3 regions of the Rhodovulum sulfidophilum DSM 1374 genome follow, and region 1 is predicted to be linked to each of the others. Evidence: riboswitches for the same ligand, from Rfam matches in the RefSeq annotation. Region 1 holds a riboswitch; each other region holds the start of a gene.
What was found. A riboswitch is a leader RNA that binds a small molecule or an ion and turns the genes downstream of it on or off. The one in region 1 is predicted to bind cobalamin.
Positions count from the first base shown of each region.

Region 2: another riboswitch for cobalamin. It lies ahead of A6W98_RS01905 (ABC transporter substrate-binding protein); the one in region 1 lies ahead of A6W98_RS16030 (cysteine-rich small domain-containing protein).
Region 3: another riboswitch for cobalamin. It lies ahead of A6W98_RS09935 (DUF4198 domain-containing protein); the one in region 1 lies ahead of A6W98_RS16030 (cysteine-rich small domain-containing protein).

Region 1 covers NZ_CP015418.1:3,418,531-3,425,512, forward strand. Annotated here, with positions in the region: gene A6W98_RS16015 (HAD-IC family P-type ATPase) at 1-1,255, opposite strand, end outside; gene A6W98_RS16020 (cation:proton antiporter) at 1,342-3,066, opposite strand; gene A6W98_RS16025 (universal stress protein) at 3,333-4,193, shown strand; gene A6W98_RS16030 (cysteine-rich small domain-containing protein) at 4,206-4,601, opposite strand; cobalamin riboswitch at 4,758-4,954, opposite strand; gene A6W98_RS16035 (succinylglutamate desuccinylase/aspartoacylase family protein) at 5,053-6,096, shown strand; gene A6W98_RS16040 (MATE family efflux transporter) at 6,133-6,982, opposite strand, start outside.
Region 2 covers NZ_CP015418.1:370,324-377,305, forward strand. Annotated here, with positions in the region: gene A6W98_RS01895 (ABC transporter ATP-binding protein) at 1-203, shown strand, start outside; gene A6W98_RS01900 (DMT family transporter) at 254-1,162, shown strand; cobalamin riboswitch at 1,684-1,883, shown strand; gene A6W98_RS01905 (ABC transporter substrate-binding protein) at 2,032-3,042, shown strand; gene A6W98_RS01910 (FecCD family ABC transporter permease) at 3,039-4,079, shown strand; gene A6W98_RS01915 (ABC transporter ATP-binding protein) at 4,076-4,837, shown strand; gene A6W98_RS01920 (pseudoazurin) at 4,853-5,317, shown strand; gene A6W98_RS01925 (acyl-CoA thioesterase) at 5,768-6,136, shown strand; gene A6W98_RS01930 (MmgE/PrpD family protein) at 6,133-6,982, shown strand, end outside.
Region 3 covers NZ_CP015418.1:2,097,187-2,104,168, forward strand. Annotated here, with positions in the region: gene A6W98_RS09925 (cobyric acid synthase) at 1-454, opposite strand, end outside; gene cobO (cob(I)yrinic acid a,c-diamide adenosyltransferase) at 602-1,228, opposite strand; cobalamin riboswitch at 1,406-1,620, shown strand; gene A6W98_RS09935 (DUF4198 domain-containing protein) at 1,761-2,555, shown strand; gene cbiM (cobalt transporter CbiM) at 2,566-3,183, shown strand; gene A6W98_RS09945 (cobalt ABC transporter permease) at 3,180-3,863, shown strand; gene cbiQ (cobalt ECF transporter T component CbiQ) at 3,868-4,638, shown strand; gene A6W98_RS09955 (energy-coupling factor ABC transporter ATP-binding protein) at 4,625-5,275, shown strand; gene cobF (precorrin-6A synthase (deacetylating)) at 5,329-6,075, opposite strand; gene cobA (uroporphyrinogen-III C-methyltransferase) at 6,068-6,802, opposite strand; gene A6W98_RS09970 (cobyrinic acid a,c-diamide synthase CobB) at 6,799-6,982, opposite strand, start outside.

The sequences.
Region 1 (6,982 bases):
TCGGGTCGCCCTCGACCCGCCAGACGCCGCCCTCCTCATGCAGGACCGCGTCATTGCAAAGCGCGGCCGCCCTTGCCAGCGCGGCCAGCAGTTCGGGATCGGTCGCGGCCCCGCTCCCGGCCTCGCTCCCGGGCCCGGGCGCGACATCGACCGGGCACACCTCCCCCTCGGGCGCGTAGCCCTCGCCTGCGACGGCAAGCTCGGCCTCGCCCAGCGCCAGCCGCGCCGCCATCATCTCGTTCCGGGTCAGCGTGCCGGTCTTGTCCGAGCAGATCACCGAGACCGAGCCCAGCGTCTCGATCGCGGGCAGCCGGCGGACGATGGCATTGCGCCGCGCCATCGCCTGGACCCCCACCGCCAGCGTGATCGTCAGGACCGCCGGAAGGCCCTCGGGGATGGCCGCGACCGACAGGCCGACCACCGCCATGAACAGTTCGCCAAAGGACATGTGGCCGACATAGAAGCCGTAGGCCAGCAGGCTGCCCGCCACCAGCAGGATGAAGACCGTCAGCCAGCGCGCGAACAGATCCATCTGCCGGACCAGGGGCGTCGTCAGCGTCTCGACCGAGGCCAGCATGCCGCTGATCCGCCCGATCTGGGTGGCGGGCCCGGTCGCCACCACGACGCCGCGCCCGGTGCCTGCCGCCGCCAGCGTGCCGCTGAACAGCATCGGCAGACGCTCGGCCAGCGCCGCCTCGGGCGCCACGGCGGCCACCGCCTTCTCGACCGGGACGGATTCGCCCGTCAGGATCGCCTCTTCGACCCGCAGCCCGCGCGCCTCGATCAGCCGGAGATCGGCCGGAACCCGGTCGCCCGCCTCGATCAGCACCACATCGCCCGGCACCAGATCGGCCGCCTCGACCGTCACCCGGCGCCCGCCCCGCAGCACCGCCGAGCGCGGCGCCAGCATGTCGCGGATCGCGGCCATCGCCTGCTCGGCCCGACCCTCCTGCACGAAGCCGATCACCGCATTTACCAGGACCACCGCCAGGATCACCCCGGTATCGACCCAGTGCTGCAGCGCGGCCGTCACCCCGGCGGCGACGATCAGCACATAGATCAGCACGTTGTGGAACTGCGCGAGGAAGCGCAGGACCGCGTTCCGGCCGGGCGGCTCGGGCAGCCGGTTGGGGCCGTGGAGGGCCAGCCTCTCGGCAGCCTCGGCAGGCGCAAGCCCGCCCGGCCCGGCCGACAGCTCGGCCAGGGTCTCCTCGGCGGTCAGGGCGTGGAAGGGTCGGTCGGAACGGTCTGGCATGGGGGTCTCCCTTGTCGATCCGGTCGGGCAGCCGCCCTCTGCGGCCGCGATACGGTCTGCCGCCCCCCGCAGGGGACGGCTGCGGCTCAGGCGGGCTGCGGCGCCTCGCTGCCGATCCCGGGGATCGCGGTGCGCTCGGTCTCGGGCGCGCCGGTCAGAAGCTCGACGGCACGGTCGGCCGCGTCCTGGAACGGCTCGAGCACCAGATCGGCGCCCGCGCCCAGCAGATCCTGCGTATCGGCCGCATTATGCGAGGCCACCGCGATGCGGCCGCGAAAGCCCGCGCCGCGCGCAAGCTGGATCAGGGTGCGGCGGGTATCTTCCTGGGTCAGGCCCCCGGGCAGGATCGGCACGCTGGAGACCATCCAGGCGGCCTCGGCCAGCGGCAGTTCGGCCAGGAATTCCGGATCGCTGGCATCGCCATAGCAGGCCTCGATGCCCAGCGTCCGGGCCCGGCGCACGGCCTGCGGGTTGAAATCGACGCCCAGCACGTCGATGCCGCGCTTTTGCAGCCGCATCCCGATGGCGGTGCCGAACCGGCCGAGCCCGAAGATCAGGACCCCGGCCCGCGCCGCGCCGGCCGCGGCCCCGGCCTCGGGCTCGCGCGGGGTGCCGCGGCGCTCGAAGATGCCGAGCACCGGCTCGCAGAGATCGTACAGCCGGTGCGAATAGGTGATCATGTAGGTCGAGGCGGCGATGGTCACGAGCCCGACCATGGTGACAAGCCCCAGCGCCTCGGGCGCGACATGGCCGAGCGAGACCCCCATGGCGACGAAGATCAACGAGAATTCGCTGATCTGGGCCACCGTCAGCCCGGCGAGAAAGCCGGTGCGCTTGCGGTAGCCCATCGCCCCCATGATCGCCAGCACGATCAGCGGATTGCCGATCAGAACGAAAAGCGAGAACAGGATCGCCCCGGGCACATGCGCCCCCAGCAGCGACAGGTCGAGCGCGGCCCCCAGCGCGATGAAGAAGAACAAAAGAAGGAAATCGCGCAGCGGCGCCAGCCGGGCGGCGATGGTCTCGCGATAGGGGGTCGAGGCCAGCGCCACCCCGGCCAGCAGCCCGCCGACCTCCATGCCGAGCCCGACGAAATCGGCAAGCGCGGCGAAGATCGCGGCCAGGGCGATGGCGAAGATCACCAGAAGCTCGGGCGCGCGGGCCAGCCGCTCGGACAGCGGATCGGCGACATGGCGCACGAACAGGACCACCGCGCCGACCATGGCCAGCCCGAAGCCCAGAACCGACAGCACATTGCCCGTGCCATCGCCGCCGCCCTCGCCCGAGCCGATCCCGATCGCCGAGAGCACGATCATCGCCAGCACCACCACCAGATCCTGCACGATCAGGAAGCCAAGCGCGATCTGGCCATGCAGCGCGTCGATCTCGCGCTTGTCCGAGAGCAGCTTGACGATGATGATGGTCGAGGAAAAGGTCAGCGCCACCGCGACGTAAAGGCTGGTGACATGGCCGAGCCCCAGCCCAAGCCCGATCAGGTAGCCGAAGACCGAGGTGAAGGCGACCTGCCCCAGCCCGGTCAGAAGCGACACCGCCCCGAGCGACCGGATCAGCTTGACGTCAAGCTTGATGCCCACGAGGAACAGCAGCACCGCGATCCCGAGCTGCGACAAAAGGTCTATCTGGTCCGACGAGCGCACGATGTCGAGCGCCGAGGGCCCGGCGACCAGCCCGACCGCGATGAAGCTCACGATCAGCGGCTGGCGCAGCAGGAGGCCGACAAAGCCGAGGACGGCCGCCAGCACCAGAAGGGTCGCGACCTCGCCGAAGGGCGAATGCAGCAGCGCCTCCATCAGTGTGCCCTCCGCTGGAAAGGTGCCCGATCGGGCCCCGCGAGGACGAAGGCGACGGGAAGGAAAATGTCGGCGGGCGGGGGCGGCTGCGGCAAGAGGGTCATGGGCGGGCCCTTGTCTTTCAAAATGATCCGGGCTCACATAAGTACTTCTTCGAAAAGGTAAACGACCCTGGCCGGAATTGACGCAGTGCCGCTTGCGGCCGCGGCCGGGTGATCCGCGCAGGACAGGCGCGCCGGGCAGTGGGCTGGGGAGGGAGGCTGGCGATGAAGACCATATTGGTGGGCACCGATTTCTCCGAACGCTCGGACCGCGCCCTGCGCCGCGCCACGCTTCTGGCGCGCCAGACCGGTGCCGCGCTGAAGCTTGTGCATGTGGTCGATGACGACCTGCCGGTCAGGATCGTCGAGGCCGAGCGCGAGGCCGCGACCGGGCTTCTGCAACAACAGGCGGAGACGCTGCGCGCGCATGACGGGCTCGACTGCAGCGCCCATGTCGTGCTGGCCGATCCCTTTGCCGGGCTGATCGAGGCCGTGCCCCAGCTTGGCGCCGATCTGCTGGTGATCGGGCCGCACCGGCGCCAGCTTCTGCGCGATGTCTTCGTCGGCACCACCGCCGAGCGCACGATCCGCGCCGCCGCCTGCCCGGTGCTGATGGCCAATGCGCCGCCCGTCGGCCCCTATCGCCACGCGCTCTTGGCGACCGACCTGTCCCCGGGCTCGCGGGGCGCGTTGCGGCGCTTTGGCGGGCTCGGCTTCGGCCACCGGCTGCGCGGCTCGGTGCTGCATGTCTTCGACGCGACCGAAGCGGCCATGATGCGGATCCACGCCACCCGCGAGGACGACCGGGAGGCGCATCTGCGCGAGGCGGGGGCCGAGGCCGCACGCGCCTTAAGCGCGTTCCTGCGCGACCTGCCGCAGGGTCCGATGGTCGAACTGGTGCGCCACCGCAACGGCAGCGCGGCCTCCGAGATCCTCGCCGCCGCGGCCGAGACCGAGGCCGATCTGATCGTGGTCGGCACCCAGAGCCGCGGCGCGTTCGAAACCATGGTTCTGGGCAGCGTCGCCCGTCAGGTTCTGCGCAGCTCCACGGCCGACGTGCTGGCGGTTCCGCCCGGCGCGGCCTGAAGCCCCGTCCTCTCAGTCCCCGCCGTCCCCTGCCGCGTCCGCCTCGCGGCGACGCCGGTGGATCTCCTCGGCATCGTTGGGCTTCGGCGGGCGCGGGCGGCGGACCGGCGGGTCGGTCTGCGGCTTGCCCGACCAGGGCTGCGGATATTCCAGCCAGCGCTGGATGAAGTTCCAGGATTGCAGATAGCCGTCATGCGGCAGGGTGCAGGCCGAACAGTCCTTGCGGGTCAGCCCGTTGGCATCGGTATAGGTCTGGTAGGGCCCGGGGCATTCATAGGCGATCAGCGGACAGTAGCAGAACAGGCAGTTGAATTCGCGCGCCACGCCCTTGTGACAGGGCAGGAACGGGCAGGCGCTGTTGGTGAAGCCCTTGAAGGCCTCGTTGTCGGTCAGGTCCTTGGGTTGCATGGCGCAACTCCTTCCGGTCGGCGGCCGCGGCCGGGCCAGCCCCGGGCCGGTCAGCGGCAGGATGAAGGCCGGGCCCGCCCCCGAAGCGAAGGCGGATCGCGGCCGCTTGCCCCGGCAATGGCGCCCGGCCCGGGCGACCGGGCACGCCATCCGGGCGGGCGGTTCGGCGCGCTGGCAGGTCTCCTGGCTTGCGGGTCTCGGCCGGTCCGCCCGCCTTCCCGGCCCGGGCGATGCCGGTTCCGGTGGCGGTTCGGGGCGGGGGCTCGCCGCTGACAGTTGCGGGGGCAGCGCCGGAATTGCACCGGCTTCCCTTTTCACTCCCTTGCGGAAGCACCAGAACGCCCACCATCAATGGGGGCCGGGCCCGCCGCTGTCAATCCGCAGGGCCCTTGCCAGCGCCCCCGGCCCGGCGCTATTGCGTGACGATGAGCTGCTTGCCGACAGAAGCCAGATGACGGCGCGCGCGGAGTTCACGCTTGGCCGCGAGACCGTGCCCCCCGGCAGCCGCCGCACGGTGGACCTGCCGGTCTCGGTCCTGTCCGACCACACCCCGGTCACGCTTTCGGCCCATGTCGTTCATGGCCGCCGCCCCGGCCCCGCGATGTTCGTGACCGCGGGCGTCCATGGCGACGAGGTGATCGGGGTCGAGATCGTGCGCCGGCTCCTGAGCCTGCCGGTGCTCGGCGCGCTGCGCGGCACGCTGATCGCGATCCCCATCGTCAACGCCTTCGGCTTTCTCAACCTGTCGCGCTACCTGCCCGACCGGCGCGACCTGAACCGCTGCTTTCCCGGATCGTCGGGCGGCTCGATGGCCGCGCGGCTTGCGCATCTGCTGGTCGAGGAGGTGGTCGGCCGCTGCCAGATCGGCATCGACCTGCATTCGGCGGCGGTCCATCGCACCAACCTGCCGCAGGTCCGCGTGGTGCCGGACGATCCCGAGCTGGCCCGGCTGGCCCGGGTCTTCGCCGCCCCGGTGGTGCTGAGCTCCGAGGCGCGGCAGGGCTCGCTGCGCGAGACCGCGGCGCGAATGGGCGTCCAGATACTGCTTTACGAAGGTGGCGAGGGGCTGCGCTTCGACGAGGTCGCGGTCAGGGCCGGGCTCGCGGGCGTGCTGCGGGTGATGTTCGACCGCGGCATGATCCCGGCCAAGGGCGTGCCGAAGGCCCGGCGCGCGCCGCTCGACTGCCGGGTGTCGCGCTGGCTCCGGGCGCCGCAGGGCGGGCTCCTGCGCACCTACCGGTCCGAGGGCGACGTGGTGGCCGAGGGCGAGCTGCTGGCGGTGGTCTCGGACCCGTTCGGCGAGATCGAGACCGAGATCCGCGCCACCGAGCCCGGCATCATCGTCGGCCGGGCCATGCTGCCGGTGGTGAACGAGGGCAATGCCGTCTTTCATCTGGCCGCGATCGCGCCCGCCGACCGCGCCGAGGACCGGATCGGCGCCTGGGCCAGCGAGGTCGCGGCCGGGCAGCTCTTCGACGAGGACGAGATCCTCTAGGCCCGCAACTTCGACGCCTATATCTGGGGGAAGGGCCTAGCCGCCCTGCCCGCTCCGCGCCGCCGCCTCGAGCGCGAGATAGCGCAGCCCCAGCGTCACGCCGCGCGCCACGAAGGCCACCAGAAGCGCCAGCCAGAGCCCGTGATTGCCGAAGACCGGCACCAGCAGCGCCACGGCAAGGGCGTAGATCGCGGCGGAAAGGGCCATCATGTTGCGCATGTCCGCGGTACGGGTGGCGCCGATGAAGATGCCGTCGAGCATCCAGGCCGCAAGCCCCGCGACCGGAGCGGCCACCATATAGGGCAGATACACCCGCGCCTCGGCCCGCACCTCGGGCGCGGTCGTCATCAGATCGACGATGGCCCCGCCTCCGAACGCGAAGGCCGCGGCCAGCCCGATCACCGAGACCAGCCCCCAGCCGCTGGTCAGCACCGCGCCGCGCCGAAGTGCTGCGACCGAGCGCGCGCCCATCGCCTGACCGACCAGCGCCTCAGCGGCAAAGGCGAAACCGTCAAGCGCATAGGCGGTGATCTCGAGAAATTGCAGCAGCACCTGATTGGCCGCCAGCGGCACGTCGCCGAACCCCGCACCGACAAAGAGAAAGGACAGCATGATCCCCTGCAACAGCATCGAGCGGATCAGGATGTCGGTATTGACCCCGGCGATATGCCGGAGCCGCGCCCGGTCGAAGACCCGCGCCCAGGCGCGCCAGGCGATATCGCGAAACGCCGCGCGGCACAGCCAGAGCCCCAGGATCAGCCCCGACCATTCGGCAAGAACCGTGGCCGCGGCCACCCCCGGCACGCCCCAGCCCAGCGCCAGCACGAAGACCAGATCCAGCGCGACGTTGAGCCCGTTCATCCAGAGCTGGATCGCCAGCACCGCG
Region 2 (6,982 bases), 1.1 Mb from region 1:
GCGTCATCGCCCTGCACGACCTGAACCTGGCGGCCATGTTCTGCGACCGGATCGTGGTTCTGGAACGGGGTGTCATGCGCGCCTGCGGCACACCGGATGCCGTTCTGACCCGGGAGATCCTGCGCGATGTGTTCCGCGTCACGGCGCATGTCTGCAGATTGCAGGACGCGTCTCGGCCCCATATACGGTTCAGCGCGAAATGAGACGGTCCGGGGGGACGTGTGGCCGGGGTTTTGGTGCGGATGAAAGTGAAATGACGGCCCGGTCCTCCCTCGCAGCGCCGCTGCATCCCGTCCGGAACGAACGGCTTGGCATCGCGTTGCGGGTGCTCTCGACCCTCGCATTCGCCATGATGGGCGTCTGCGTGAAGGCGCTCGGAGATGCGGTCCCGCTGGGACAGGTGGTGTTCTTCCGCTCGGCCGTGGCCTTGCTGCCTCTGATCGCCTTCCTGTGGTGGCGCGGCGAGTGGCCTCGCGGTCTGGCGACGTCCCGCCCCATGGGGCATGTCGGCCGCTGCCTGATGGGCGCGGTCGCGATGTTCACCTCCTTCGCGACGATCCGCCTTCTGCCCCTGGCCGAAGCGACGATGCTGGCCTATCTCGCGCCGGTGATGCTGGCCCTGCTTGGCTGGGCCCTGCTCGGAGAACGCCCGAGCGCGGGCCGGATCGGCGGTGTCGTGCTTGGCCTTGCCGGAGCGGCGGCCTTCTGTCTGCCCGCCATTGCCGGTGCCCTGCCCGATAGCGGGGCGCTGGGCGTGGTTCTGGGGCTCGTGACCGCGGCGCTGACGGCCGGGGCCCTGATCCAGGTGCGCCGGCTGACATTGCTCGGCGAAGGCGCCGGGGCCATCGCCTTCTGGTTCGCCGTGGTCTCGGCCCTCATCGGCCTTGCGACGCTGCCCTGGGGCTGGGTCTGGCCCGGTCCGGCAACCCTCCTGCTGTTGATCGGAACCGGCCTGGCAGGCGGGATCGCCCATATCCTCATGACGCTGTCCTTCAGCCATGCCGATGCCTCGGCGCTTGCCCCCTTCGAATATCTTTCGGTTCTGTGGGCCGTGGCGCTGGGTTTTGCCTTTTTCGCCGAGCTGCCGGGCCTGGCCTTCCTGCTGGCAGGGCCATTGATCCTGACCGGCGCCTTTATTGCCCGTCCGGCAAAGCCGAAATGACCCACGGCGCGCGTGGTCTACGCAAGTTCTGAACGGCTTTAACCGGCAAGTTCCGGCAATCCTGCGGTCAAGAAGGATAAGGCGGGCGATGGCCGGAAGCCGGGCCGTTGGATCGCCATCGGGGCGGGTTGCCTGACGCTTCCGCTCCTTTCGCCGCCCGAGCGCCTCGGCGCAGATCGCCCCGACCGGCTTGCCGCCCGCGCGGGCATTGATGCAACAGCGGTCGCGGGCAGGGCCGAAGCGGCAGGTTTTCAACACCGCGGCGGGCACCGTATGGCAGCCGTCGAACGGCCCGGCAAAGCGAACCGTATGCCGACGTCAGGTCCCATCTCGCCTGACCGTTTCCAGCCTGCCATGCCGCGCCATAGATGCAAAGGAAGCCGCCGGGCTGGCAACGTTCCGCCCCCTGCCGCTTCGGGGCCGGGGCATCTCGACGCATCAGAAGCTATATGCCTGTCAAGGTAAGGTTTTCCGGCGCGCAGACTGCGACCGGCGGGCAGTTGACCCGATAGGGCTTTCATGCTCTCTGCTCGGTCGCTGGTTTCCCGCTTGGGAATTAAAAGGGAATTCGCCGCAGGCCATTTGGCCCGCGAACCGAAACTGCCCCCGCAACTGTAGGCGGCGAGCGACGGTCCGACAACGCCACTGGGCATTTGCCTGGGAAGGCCGGACCGGCGGACGACCCGTCAGTCAGGAGACCTGCCGGCATGAAACCACTATCAACCGGGCGGGGTTGCCCGGGGAAAGCGATGTTCATGCCCGGATCTTTCGGCCGTGCTCAGCCAGGCGCAGCTTGCGCCAGCCAAAGAACTGACATCCGCCCGACCCGCGAACCCCGGGGCCCGGAAGCCAATTTCCGGAGAATTTCCATGAACACCAAGACTGCCCTCCTTTCGGCGGCCCTTCTGGTCTGCGCGGGCACGGCCCAGGCCACCGACTATCCCCTGACGCTGGAGAATTGCGGCCAGACCCTGACCTTCGACGCCGCCCCCGCGCGCACCGTCACCGTCGGCCAGGCCACGACCGAGATCCTCTACCTGCTGGGGCTCGGGCCCACCGTGACGGGCACCTCGGTCTGGTTCACCAATGTCCTGCCGCAATTCGCCGAGCTGAATGCCGGGATCCCGCGGCTGGCCGACAACGATCCCAGCTTTGAAAGCGTGGCGGCCGAGACGCCCGATCTGGTGACCGTGCAACATGAATGGCATGTCGGCCCCCAGGGCATCGTCGCCACCCGCGAGATGTTCCATGATATCGGCGTGCCGACCTATGTGCTGCCCAGCGACTGCGCAAGCAAGGACAACAGCCGCGGCTCGGACGGCACCCGGAGCGAGATGTTCTCGACCGCCTCGATCCACCGGTCGATCGAGGAACTGGCGCGGATCTACGATGTCGAGGATCGCGGCGCCGAGCTGGTCGACGAGCTGAAGGCGCGTGAGGCCGCGGCCATCGAACATGCCCGGGCGCTGGATCTGCCCGAAGGGGTCTCGGCGGTGTTCTGGTACTCCTCCGCCGAAATGGACATCGACCCCTATGTGGCCGGGCGGAAGGGCGCGCCGGGCTACATGATGCAACAGCTCGGGATCGAGAATGTGGTGGCCTCCGACGAGGAATGGCCCACCGTCGGCTGGGAAAGCATCGCCAAGGCCGATCCGACGGTGATCGTGCTGGCCGAGATGACCCGCCGCCGCTTCCCCGCCGACGATGTCGAGAAGAAGCTTGAGTTTCTCCGCACCGATCCGGTCGCGAAAGAGATGACGGCGGTCCGCGAGAACCGGATCGTGGTGATGGATCTCCAGGCGATGGAAGCGACCGTGCGGGCGGTCTACGGGCTGGAAGAACTGTCTGCGGCCCTGGCCGGACTCGATCTGCAAGGATGAGGTCGCGCGCCCGTCGGGCCCGCTGGCACTGGGGGTGGATCGCACCCCCGGTGCTGCTGGCCGCGCTGATCGCCGGAACCGCGATCGGCGAGACCCGCATACCCGCCTCGACCGTGCTTCAGGTCCTGGGCAACAAGCTGTTCGGCACCGTCTACCCGGTCGCGCGGATCGATGAGGGCATCATCTGGAACTACCGCCTCGCCCGCGCGGTGGTGGCGGCCGCCTGCGGGGCGGGGCTCGCCCTGTCGGGTGTCGTGCTGCAGGCATTGCTGAGGAATGCGCTGGCCGATCCCTATCTGCTGGGGATTTCCGCCGGAGCCTCGACCGGCGCGGTCGCGGTCACCGTCGCCGGGTTCGGCGCGGGCGCGCTCTCGCTCTCGACAGGCGCCTTCGCCGGGGCGCTGCTGGCCTTCGTCATGGTCGCGGCCCTGGCGCGCGCGGCGGGCGGCGGCACCGGGCTGCAGGCGGCAGGCGTGATCGTTCTGGCAGGGATTGCCGGGGCACAGCTCTTCAACGCGATGACCGCCTTCCTGATCGCGAAATCCGCCAATGCCGAACAGGCCCGCGGCATCATGTTCTGGCTTCTGGGAAATCTCTCCGGTGCCCGCTGGCAGGACAGCCTGGTTGCCGTCCCCGCCGCGGCCTTGGGGCTCGGGGTCTGTCTCTGGCATGTGCGCAGCCTCGACGCCTTCACCTTCGGGGCGGACAGCGCGGCCTCGCTCGGCATCAACGTGCGCCGGGTGCAGGCGGTGCTGATCGGGGCCGCGGCTCTGGTCACCGCGCTCATCGTGTCGCTGGTCGGCGCCATCGGCTTTGTCGGGCTGGTGATCCCCCATGCGATGCGGTTTCTCGTCGGCGGGCGCCACCGCCTGCTGGTGCCGGCCTCGGCACTGGCCGGGGCGGTGTTCCTGATCGCGGCGGATATCGTCTCGCGCATCCTGATCCCGGGACAGGTGCTGCCCATCGGCGTGATCACCGCGCTGATCGGCGCGCCCGCCTTCGCGGCGATCCTGATCCGGGGGAGGGCCCGGAAATGATCCTGAGCGGTGAAGGCCTTGGCTGGCGGGTGCAGGGACGGGCCATCGTCTCTGACGTCACCCTGTCGGTCAGGCGCGGCGAAAGGTTCGGGCTGATCGGTCCGAACGGGTCGGGAAAATCGAGCCTGCTGCGCATGCTGGCAGGCATCCGGGCACCAAGCGAAGGCGAAGTGCGGCTGGAGGGCCAGCCCCTGAGCCGCCTTCCCCGCCGCGACGTCGCGCAGCGCGTGGCGCTGGTCGAGCAGCAGGCCGAAACGACCGAGCGGATCACCGTCCGCGACGCGGTCGAACTGGGCCGCACGCCCTGGCTGTCGGCCCTGCATCCGTTCTCGGACGAGGACGAGGCCGCGGTAGAGGCGGCGCTGGTCGCGGTCGGCATGCAGGATTTTGCCGCCCGCTACTGGCATACGCTTTCGGGCGGCGAGCGGCAGCGGGTCCATATCGCCCGCGCGCTGGCGCAGCGGCCCGGGGTGCTGATCCTCGACGAACCGACCAACCATCTCGATATCGGCTCGCGGCTGTCGATCATGGCCCTGGTCGAGGGGCTGCCGGTGACGACCATCGCCGCGCTGCACGACCTCAACGAGGCGATGGCCTGCGACCGGCTGGCCGTGTTGCAGGACGGGCAGCTGATCGCGCTCGGCCCGCCCGACGAGATCCTCGTCCCGCCCCTGCTGCGCAAGGTGTTCGGGGTCGAGGCCCATCTTTTGACGGACCCCGCCGACGGGGTCCGCATTCTCCGTTTCAAGCCTATCTGATGAAAGACGCAAACGATGCGAAGACTTGCTCTCTCTGTCCTGTTGCCCGCCATGATCCTCTCCGCCCCCTTCGCGGCGGCAAAGACGGTCGAGGTGAAGATGCTGAACCGCAATGCCTCGGGGCCGATGGTCTACGAGCCGGATTATCTGGTGATGGAGCCCGGCGATACCGTGCGGTTCCTGCCCACCGCGCCGGGCCATAATGCCGGCACCATCGACGAGATGCTCCCGGCCGGGGCAGAGCCCTTCAAGGGCCAGATCAACGAAGAGATCGAGGTCACCCTGACCGAGCCCGGCATCTACGGGATCAAATGTTCGCCGCATTTCGCGATGGGCATGGTCATGCTGATCCAGGTTGGCGCCCAGCCCGCGGCCGAGGCGGATCTGCCCGCCGGACTTCCGACGCGGGCCGACAAGCGCCTGCGCGAGATCATCGCCCGCCAGGACACCGGTTCCGAGCAGGCAGAGGCACATCCCTGACATCACGTCGGCGCAAAACGCCGACGTGATCCGCGCGCGACCCCGGCCTGCGGCCCGAAAAGGCAGAGGCGGGCCGCGCGCGTATTCAGCACAGCGGTTTCCCTTCCCGAACATATCGCGTGAAACCGCGTTGATCTTCAGCAGCGCCTGCATCACCAGCGGGCGCTGGTTGCGCTCGACCCGGTCGAGATAGCCGGGCCGCGCGGCCAAGCCCCCCGGGTCTCGCGGAGCGGCCGCAGCCTGCCACCGGAAACAGCCGTCTTCACGCCACCCCGGAATTCGCAACCTTCGCATATCGCACCGATATGCTCGCATTCCTTCGCATTTTCAGTCCTTCCCAGGCTTAAGCCCTCTGGCTAAGCCGAAGAGAGCTTCTGAGAAATGCAAAGGTTGCAAACAATGCCCCTGTCATCACCGCAGGACACAGGCGTAGCGGCCGGATCCGCCCGGATGACCGCGCTGATCTTTCCCGAGACGGTCAACCCCCATGGCACGCTCTTCGCGGGGGCGGGGCTCGCGATGATGAGCAAGGCCGCCTTCCTGGTCGCCAGCCGCCGCGCCCGCCGCACGGTGGTGATGGCGGGATCGGAGAAGATCGATTTCCGGACCCCCGTCCTGCCCGGCGAGGCGCTGGAGCTGACCGCCGTCGTGACCCGCATCGGGCGCAGCTCGATGAGCGTCGAGGTGACGGGCGAGGCAGAGACACTGACGACCGGCGCGCGCCATCTGGCGATGACCGGCCGTTTCGAGATGGTCGCGGTCGACGAGAACGGTCGCCCGACCCCGATAGCCATCCCCAAGGAGGAGAAGACCCAATGAAGGACGGAGCACCGCAGATTGAACTGCACCGGCTGCGCATGCACAAATCGGCCGAGGCCCTGCCCCGCGAGGAGCAGCTGGCCTGGAAACTGGCAGAGCTCGCCGCCGATCCGGTTTCGGTTCCCGACGACACCGCCGAGATGATCGTGAACCGGGTGATCGACAACGCGGCAGTGGCGGCGGCCTCGGTGGCGCGCCGTCCGGTGGCCTCGGCCCGGGCGCAGGCGCTGTGCCATCCCTACAAGCGCGGCGCGACGGTCTTCGGGATGCCCAAGGACACCCGCGTGTCGCCCGAATGGGCGGCCTGGGCCAATGGCGTGGCGGTGCGCGAGCTCGACTTCCACGACACCTTCCTGGCGGCGGAATATTCGCATCCCGGCGACAACATCCCGCCGATCCTCGCCGTGGCCCAGCATTGCGGGCTGTCGGGCCAGGCGCTGCTGCGCGGCATCGCGACGGGCTATGAAATCCAGGTCAATCTGGTCAAGGCGATCTGTCTGCACGAACACAAGATCGACCATATCGCGCATCTGGGCGTCTCGGCCGCGGCCGGGATCGGCACCGCGCTGAACCTGCCCAAGGAGGTGATCTATCAGGCGATCCAGCAGGCGCTGCATGTCACCACGACGACACGGCAATCGCGCAAGGGCGAGATTTCAAGCTGGAAGGCCTATGCGCCTGCCTTCGCCGGCAAGATGGCGATCGAGGCCGTCGACCGGGCGATGCGCGGCGAAGGCGCGCCCAGCCCGGCCTGGGAGGGCGAGGACGGCTTCATCGCCTGGATGCTGTCGGGTCCCGAGGCCGTCTACGAGGTGCCGCTGCCCGGCAAGGGCGCGCCGAAACGCG
Region 3 (6,982 bases), 1.3 Mb from region 1:
CGACCAGCACCAGATCGGCCTCGGCCGCGACGCGGTTGAAACTGTCCATGACCGCGGGCAGCAGCTGCGGCTTGAGCTTGTGGTAATGCCGCGCGGGCCAGTTGCCCAGCGGACGGCCCCGAAGCACGACCTGCGAGCCGACCATGGCCTGCGGCTTCAGAAGCACCGGGTTCATGTGGATCGAGGGGGGCAGCCCCGCGGCCTGCGCCTGCAGCGCCTGGGCCCGGCCGATCTCGCCCTTAGGTGCGGTGCCGTCGGGGCCGGGCGGCAGGTCGCTGTCGGCGGCGACGGCGGCATTGTTCGACATGTTCTGCGCCTTGAACGGCGCGACCTTCAGGCCCCGCCGCGCATAGGCGCGGGCGAGGCCAGCGACCAGCAGGCTCTTGCCCACATCGGAACTGGTGCCCTGCAGCATCAGCGACCGGGCCCGGCGCGGCGGGGCCGGGTCGAGCATCGGCACCGAAATCTCGGGCATCGGCGGCGCCGCGTCACCGGCGGGCAGGTCGGAAGGCGGGCGCGAGGTCCGGTCGGATGTCATCGGGGCTCCTGCGGCAGTCGGCGCAGGGTGATGGGCCGGGGGCCTGCCATTGTCAAGCGCCGCTCAGAATTCGACGCCGGGCTGGCCCTTGATGCCCGAGCGGAACGGGTGCTTGATCAGCGTCATCTCGGTCACCAGATCGGCCGCCTCGATCACCTCCTCGGGGGCGTTGCGGCCGGTCAGCACGACATGGGTCAGGGCGGGCTTGTCGGCCTGCAGGAAGGCCACCACCTCGGCCGGGTCGAGATAGCCGTAGCGCAGCGCGATGTTGATCTCGTCCAGCAGCACCATCCGGATCTCGGGGTCGCGGATCAGCTCCTTCGCCTTCTCCCAGCCCTTTTCGGCGGCGGCGATGTCGCGGGCGCGGTCCTGGGTTTCCCAGGTGAAGCCCTCGCCCATGGCGTGGAACTGGCAGAGATCGCCGAAATGCGAGGTCAGCAGCCGCCGCTCGCCGGTATCCCAGGCACCCTTGACGAACTGGACGACGGCGCAGGGCATCTGGTGGGCGATGCAGCGCAGGATCATCCCGAAGCCCGAGGAGGACTTGCCCTTGCCGGTGCCGGTATGCACCAGGATCAGCCCCTTCTCGTCGCTCTTGCCGGCCATGATCTTGTCGCGGGCGGCCTTCTTCTTGGCCATCTTGGCGGCGTGGCGGGCATCGTCGTCGGAGACGGGGTCGCGGGCGGTCATGGGCTCTTTCCCTCGCTTTGGATGTCCCGGCGGAGCTAGGGCGGCGCAGGGCGGGCGTCAAATCCGAACCACGGCCCCCATACGGATCGGGGTCGTGACGTAACGGACCTGCGCCCGGGCGGCGCTGCGGCGGCCGGGCGCAGGAGTGGCCGGATTGACAAGGCGGGCGGCGCTTGCGATGACGGATCCGTGACCGGTTCGCCCGGGCCCCGATGGCCCGGACGTGAAAAGGGAACGCGGTGCGCCCGTCCTGAAGGACGCGCTATTCCGCGGCTGCCCCCGCAACTGTAAGCGGCGAGCGCGGCTGAGAGTGCCACTGGGGATGTCCCCCGGGAAGGCCAGCCAAGCGACGACCCGCGAGCCAGGAGACCTGCCGGCCGCCCGCCTCCCCCCGCATGGGGGCGGTTTCCACCGGACGCCGGGGTGCGCGTCTGGCCCGGATCGGCCGCAATCCGGCCGCTTCCGAGCCTCTCATCCCGTTCGTCCTTTCACCCGCGGCCTGTCCGGCCGCCCATGTTGAAAGGCAACGACCTTGATCTTCCACGGCAATCTCGTGACCGCCGCGCTCGCCCTGACCCTCGTTCCCGGGGTTGCGGCGGCGCATTTCCAGCTGGCCTATACCGAGGAAAGCCTCATCGACGCGCCCGGCGATGTGCCGGTCAAGCTGATCTTCTGGCATCCGCAGGAAAGCGGCCCGGTCATGGATATGGGCGAGCCGCTGGAATTCTACGCCATCCATCGCGGCGAGCGGATCGATCTCAAACCGACGCTCAGCCAGACGGTCTTTCACGGCCCGCTGAACGAGGCGGTGGCCTGGGATGGCAGCCTGCCGGTCAAGCGGATGGGCGATTACGTTCTGGTGACGGTGCCTGCCCCCTATTACGAAGAGTCCGAGGACATCTTCATCCAGCAGATCACCAAGACCTATGTGAACCGCGGCCAGATGCCGACCGACTGGGACGGCCCGCAGGGGCTCAAGGCCGAGATCCTGCCGCTGGTCAAACCCTATAACGTGATCGCGGGCTCGACCTTCACCGGGCGGGTGCTGTCGGAGGGGGCGCCGGTCGCGGGCGCCGAGATCGAGATCGAATACATGGCGGCCGAGCCCGACATGGAGACGGATGCGCCCAAACCCGCCATTGCCGGGCCGATGCCGGGCGGCGCGATCGTCGCGGTTTCCGACGAGAACGGCTATTTCACCTTCGGCGTGCCGAAGGCGGGCTATTGGGGCTTTGCCGCGCTGGGGGTCGGGCCCGATACCGAATACGAGGGCAAGGAGCTCAGCCAGGATGCGGTCCTCTGGATCCGCGCCTTCGATCTGAAATAGGGACGGACCCATGCATATCGTGGACGGGGCGCTGGCGGCGCCCGTTGTGATCGGCGGCGCGGTGCTGGCTGCGGGGGGCCTGGCGCGCGGCCTGCGCGACCTGACGCTGGAAAAGATCCCCGCTGCCGGGATGCTCTCGGCCAGCTTCTTCGTGGCCTCGCTGATCCATGTGCCCATCGGCCCGTCCTCGGTGCACCTGATCCTGAACGGTCTGGCCGGGCTGGTGCTCGGCTGGGCCGCCTTTCCGGCGCTGTTCGTGGGGCTTCTGCTGCAGGCCGTCTTCTTCGGCTTCGGCGGGCTGACGGTCTTGGGGGTCAATACGCTCGACATCGCCTTGCCCGCGGTGATCGTGCATTACATCTGCCGCCACGGGATCGCGACCGGCAGCCCGCGCATCGCCGCGATCTGGGGCGGCATCGGCGGCGCGCTTGCCATCGCGCTGACCGCCGCCTGCGTCGCCCTGGCGCTCGCGCTCAGCGGTGCGGCCTTCATTCCGGCGGCCAAGCTCGTCCTCCTCGCCCATGTTCCGGTGATGGCGATCGAGGGGCTGCTGAGTGCCGCTGCCGTCTATCTGGCCATCCAGGTCAAGCCCGATCTCTTTCTCAGCCTGCAAGGACCCGTCCGATGATCCGCCCTGTTTTCCTGACCCTGGCGCTTGTTCTGGCGCCCTTGCCCGCGCTTGCGCATAAGGTGATCGCGGCGGTCTATGCCGATGGCGCCCTGATCGAGGGCGAGGTCGGATTTTCCAATGGCGACATGGCTGCGGATGCCACCGTCGCGGTGTCCGATCCCGAGGGCAATCCGCTGGGCGAGACCGCCACCGATGCCGATGGGATGTTCACCTTCCGCCCGAGCGTGGCGGTGGCCCATGTCTTCCACGCCGATCTGGGCGCGGGCCATGTGGCCGAGGTCACTATGAGCGCCGAGGACGTCGCCGCGATCCTCGACAGCCCGGCGGCCCGCGCCGCCGCTGAAGCCGCGGCCGATACCGGGGGCATTCCCGGGGCCGGGCAGGCCGAGGCGGCTTCGGACGGGGGCAACCCCTCGACCTTCCCGCTGGACGCGGCCTCCGGGACGGCGGCTGTCGGCTCTTCGGCGGTGCCGCTGACCGCCGCGCCCGGGCTGAGCGACGCCGACAAGGCGGCCGTGGCGAAGATCGTGCGCGACGAGATGCGGCCGCTGCGGCGCGAGATCGCCGCCTATCGCGAGAAGAACGACCTTCAGTCGATCCTCGGCGGCATCGGCTATATCGTGGGCATCTTCGGGCTCGGCTTCTATGTGGCGGCGCGGCGGCGGATGAAGGGCTAGTCCGGTGTCCGAGATCCTGACGGCCGGCCGGTCCGGGCCGGGCGCGGCACTTGACGGTATCGATCCCCGCGCGCGTGTGATAGGCGCGGGGGCCTTCGCCTGTGTCACGGTCGCCTGTTCCTGGCTACCGGTGCTCTTGGCCGCGCTGATGCTTGCGCTCGGGCTGATGGCGCTGTCGGGCCGGCCGGTCGGGGCCACGCTCCGGCGGATGGCGGCGATGGACGGGTTCATCTTCCTGCTGGTCGCCATGCTGCCCTTCACCACGCCCGGCGCGCCGGTCTTCACGCTCTGGGGGTTCGACGCCTCGCGCGAGGGGCTGGTCCATGCCGCGAGGATCCTGCTGACCGCCAATGCCGTGGTGCTGGCGCTTCTGTCGCTGGTCGGCACGCTCGAGCCGGTGACCATGGGGCAGGCGTTGCACCGTCTCGGCGCGCCCGACCGGCTGGTGCATCTGCTTCTGTTCACTATCCGCTATATCGAGGTGCTGCGCGCCGAATATCTGCGGCTGCGCCGGGCGATGAAGGTCCGCTGCTTCCGGCCCGGCACCTCCTGGCACAGCTATCGCAGCCTCGGCTATCTGGTCGGCATGATGCTGGTCCGCGCGGTCGAGCGTTCGGAACGGGTGCTGGCGGCGATGAAATGCCGGGGTTTCTCGGGCCGGATGCCGGTCCTGTCCTCCTTGGCCTACGGGAGGCGCGATGCGGTCTTCGGCGCCGGGCTGGGAGTGCTGCTTCTGGCCATGATCCTGGCGGAGCTGGCCCATGTCCTTGTTTGAGATCGACGGGCTCGTCTTCGGCTATCCCGGTCGGCCCGCGATCCTGCAGGGGGCGGGGCTGAGGCTCGAGGCGGGCCAGCGCCTGTCGATCGCGGGCGCGAACGGGTCGGGCAAGTCGACGCTTCTGCATCTGATGGTGGGGCTGTTGCAGCCGCAGGCGGGCTGCATCCATGCCTTCGGGCAGGTGCGCCGGGCCGAGGCCGATTTCCATGAGGTGCGCCGCCGGGCGGGGCTGGTGTTCCAGGACCCCGACGATCAGCTATTCTGCCCCACCGTGGCCGAGGACGTGGCCTTCGGGCCGCTCAATCTGGGGCTCGGGCGCGAGGCGGCGATGGAAACGGTTGAGACGGTTCTGACCCGGCTCGATCTCATGCATCTGAAGGACCGGATCACCCATCGGCTTTCCGGCGGCGAGAAGCGGCTGGTCAGCCTTGCCGCCGTGCTGGCGATGGAGCCCGAGGTGTTGTTGCTCGACGAGCCCACCAATGCGCTTGACGAGGAGAATGCCGAGCGGCTGGTCGCGATCCTTCAAGGCCTGCCGCAGGCGCTTTTGCTGGTGACCCATGATGCCGAGATGCGGGCCCGGATCGCGCCCGAGGGGCTGCGGCTGCAGGCCGGGCGGCTGGTGCCCGCCTGAACGCCCGGTCCCTTTTTGAAATACCGGCTTCAGCCGCGTTTTCAGCCCGGTTTTCAGCCCCGCCGCATCAGGTAGATGTCCATCAGCCAGCCATGTCGGGCGCGGGCCTCTTCGCGGGTCTTCAGGATCTCGGGGCCGGCCTCGGCCAGCGGCCCGGCGATGGCGATTTCCTCCGCCATGCCCAGATAGGCGCCCCACCAGATCCGGATGCCCTCGGGGGCGAGGCTCTGGAAGGCGCAGCCGCCATCCAGCATCGCCACGACCGTATCGGCGCCCTCGGGCCAGCCATGATCGCGGATCTGCCGCCCGGTGGTGATGACGACCGGCGCGCCGATCTCGTTCAGGGGGATGCGATGGGCGGCGCACAGCGCCTGGATCGCGGTGATGCCCGGGATGACGGTGATCCTGGGCGCGGGTGACAGCCGTGCCGCGATCCGGAGCGAGCTGTCATAAAGCGAGGGATCGCCCCAGATCAGCAGCGCCACCTTCCGCGGGGCGGGGCTGGCCGCGGCGACCGTGTCGGTCCAGACCCCGGCAATGGCGTCGTGCCAGTCCAGCACGCCCGCGCGGTAATCGCCCGAGGCATCGCGAACGGGCAGGTCGAATTCGGCGATCCGCTCGCTTGCGTCCTCGCCAAGGACCCGCGCGCAGATCTGGCGGCGCAGATCGGCGAGGTCGGCCTTGTCGGCGCCCTTGCGCGGGATCAGGATCAGATCGGCGCCCCGGATCGCCTCGGCGGCCTGGAAGGTCACATGATCGGGATTGCCGGTGCCGATGCCGATCAGGAAAAGCTCATGCATTCTCGGGCTCCTCGACCAGCGGTCCGAACAGGATCAGCCCCGGCGCGGCCGAGCCGGGACCCTCAGTGAGCATCGCCGCCAGCCCCGCGACGGTGGTCCGGGTCAGGGCCTGCTCGGGGGTGCCCACGCCCTCGGCCAGAAGCGCGGGGGTGTCCGCGGGCAGGCCGCGCGCGATCAATGTCTCGGCCAGATCCGGGAAGGTGCGCTTGCCCATGTAGACGACGGTCGTCGCATGTTCGTCGGCAAGTGCGGCGATGTCGATGTCGCGCGGCAGGTGGCCGGTCACGTCATGGCCGGTCACGAACTGGATCCGCCGCGCGGTCAGCCGCCGGGTCAGCGGGATGCCCGCCGCCGCTGCCGCCGCGCAGGCCGAGGTGACGCCGGGGATGACCTCATAGCCGATACCGGCCGCCCGCAGCGCGGTGATTTCCTCTTCGAGCCGTCCGAACAGGCCGGAATCGCCCGATTTGAGCCGCACCACGCGCTGTCCCGAGGCGGCGTAATCGACCAGCAGGCGGCTGACATGGTCCTGCCTGGGCGAGGCCCGGCCCGCGCGCTTGCCGACGCCGACGAGGTCCGCGCCGGGCCGGACATGGCCCAGGATCGGCCCCGAAGAGAGATCGTCGAACAGCACCGCATCGGCCTTTGACAGCCGGTCGACCGCCTTCAGCGTCAGCAGCTCGGGATCGCCGGGACCGGAACTCACGAAGCTCACGAAACCGCTCATCTTGGGTCCTCCGCGATCATGTGAAAGAAGCTGCCCGTCACGGGGCCGCGCCGCGATCCGGTCTCGGCCACCTCCGTGCCATTGGCATCGGTGACGCGGGCAAGCGCCGCGTCGGGCTGGGCAAGGATCGTCGAATAGTGGAATTCATGGCCCAGCAGCCGGGTGCCGGGGGCATGACCC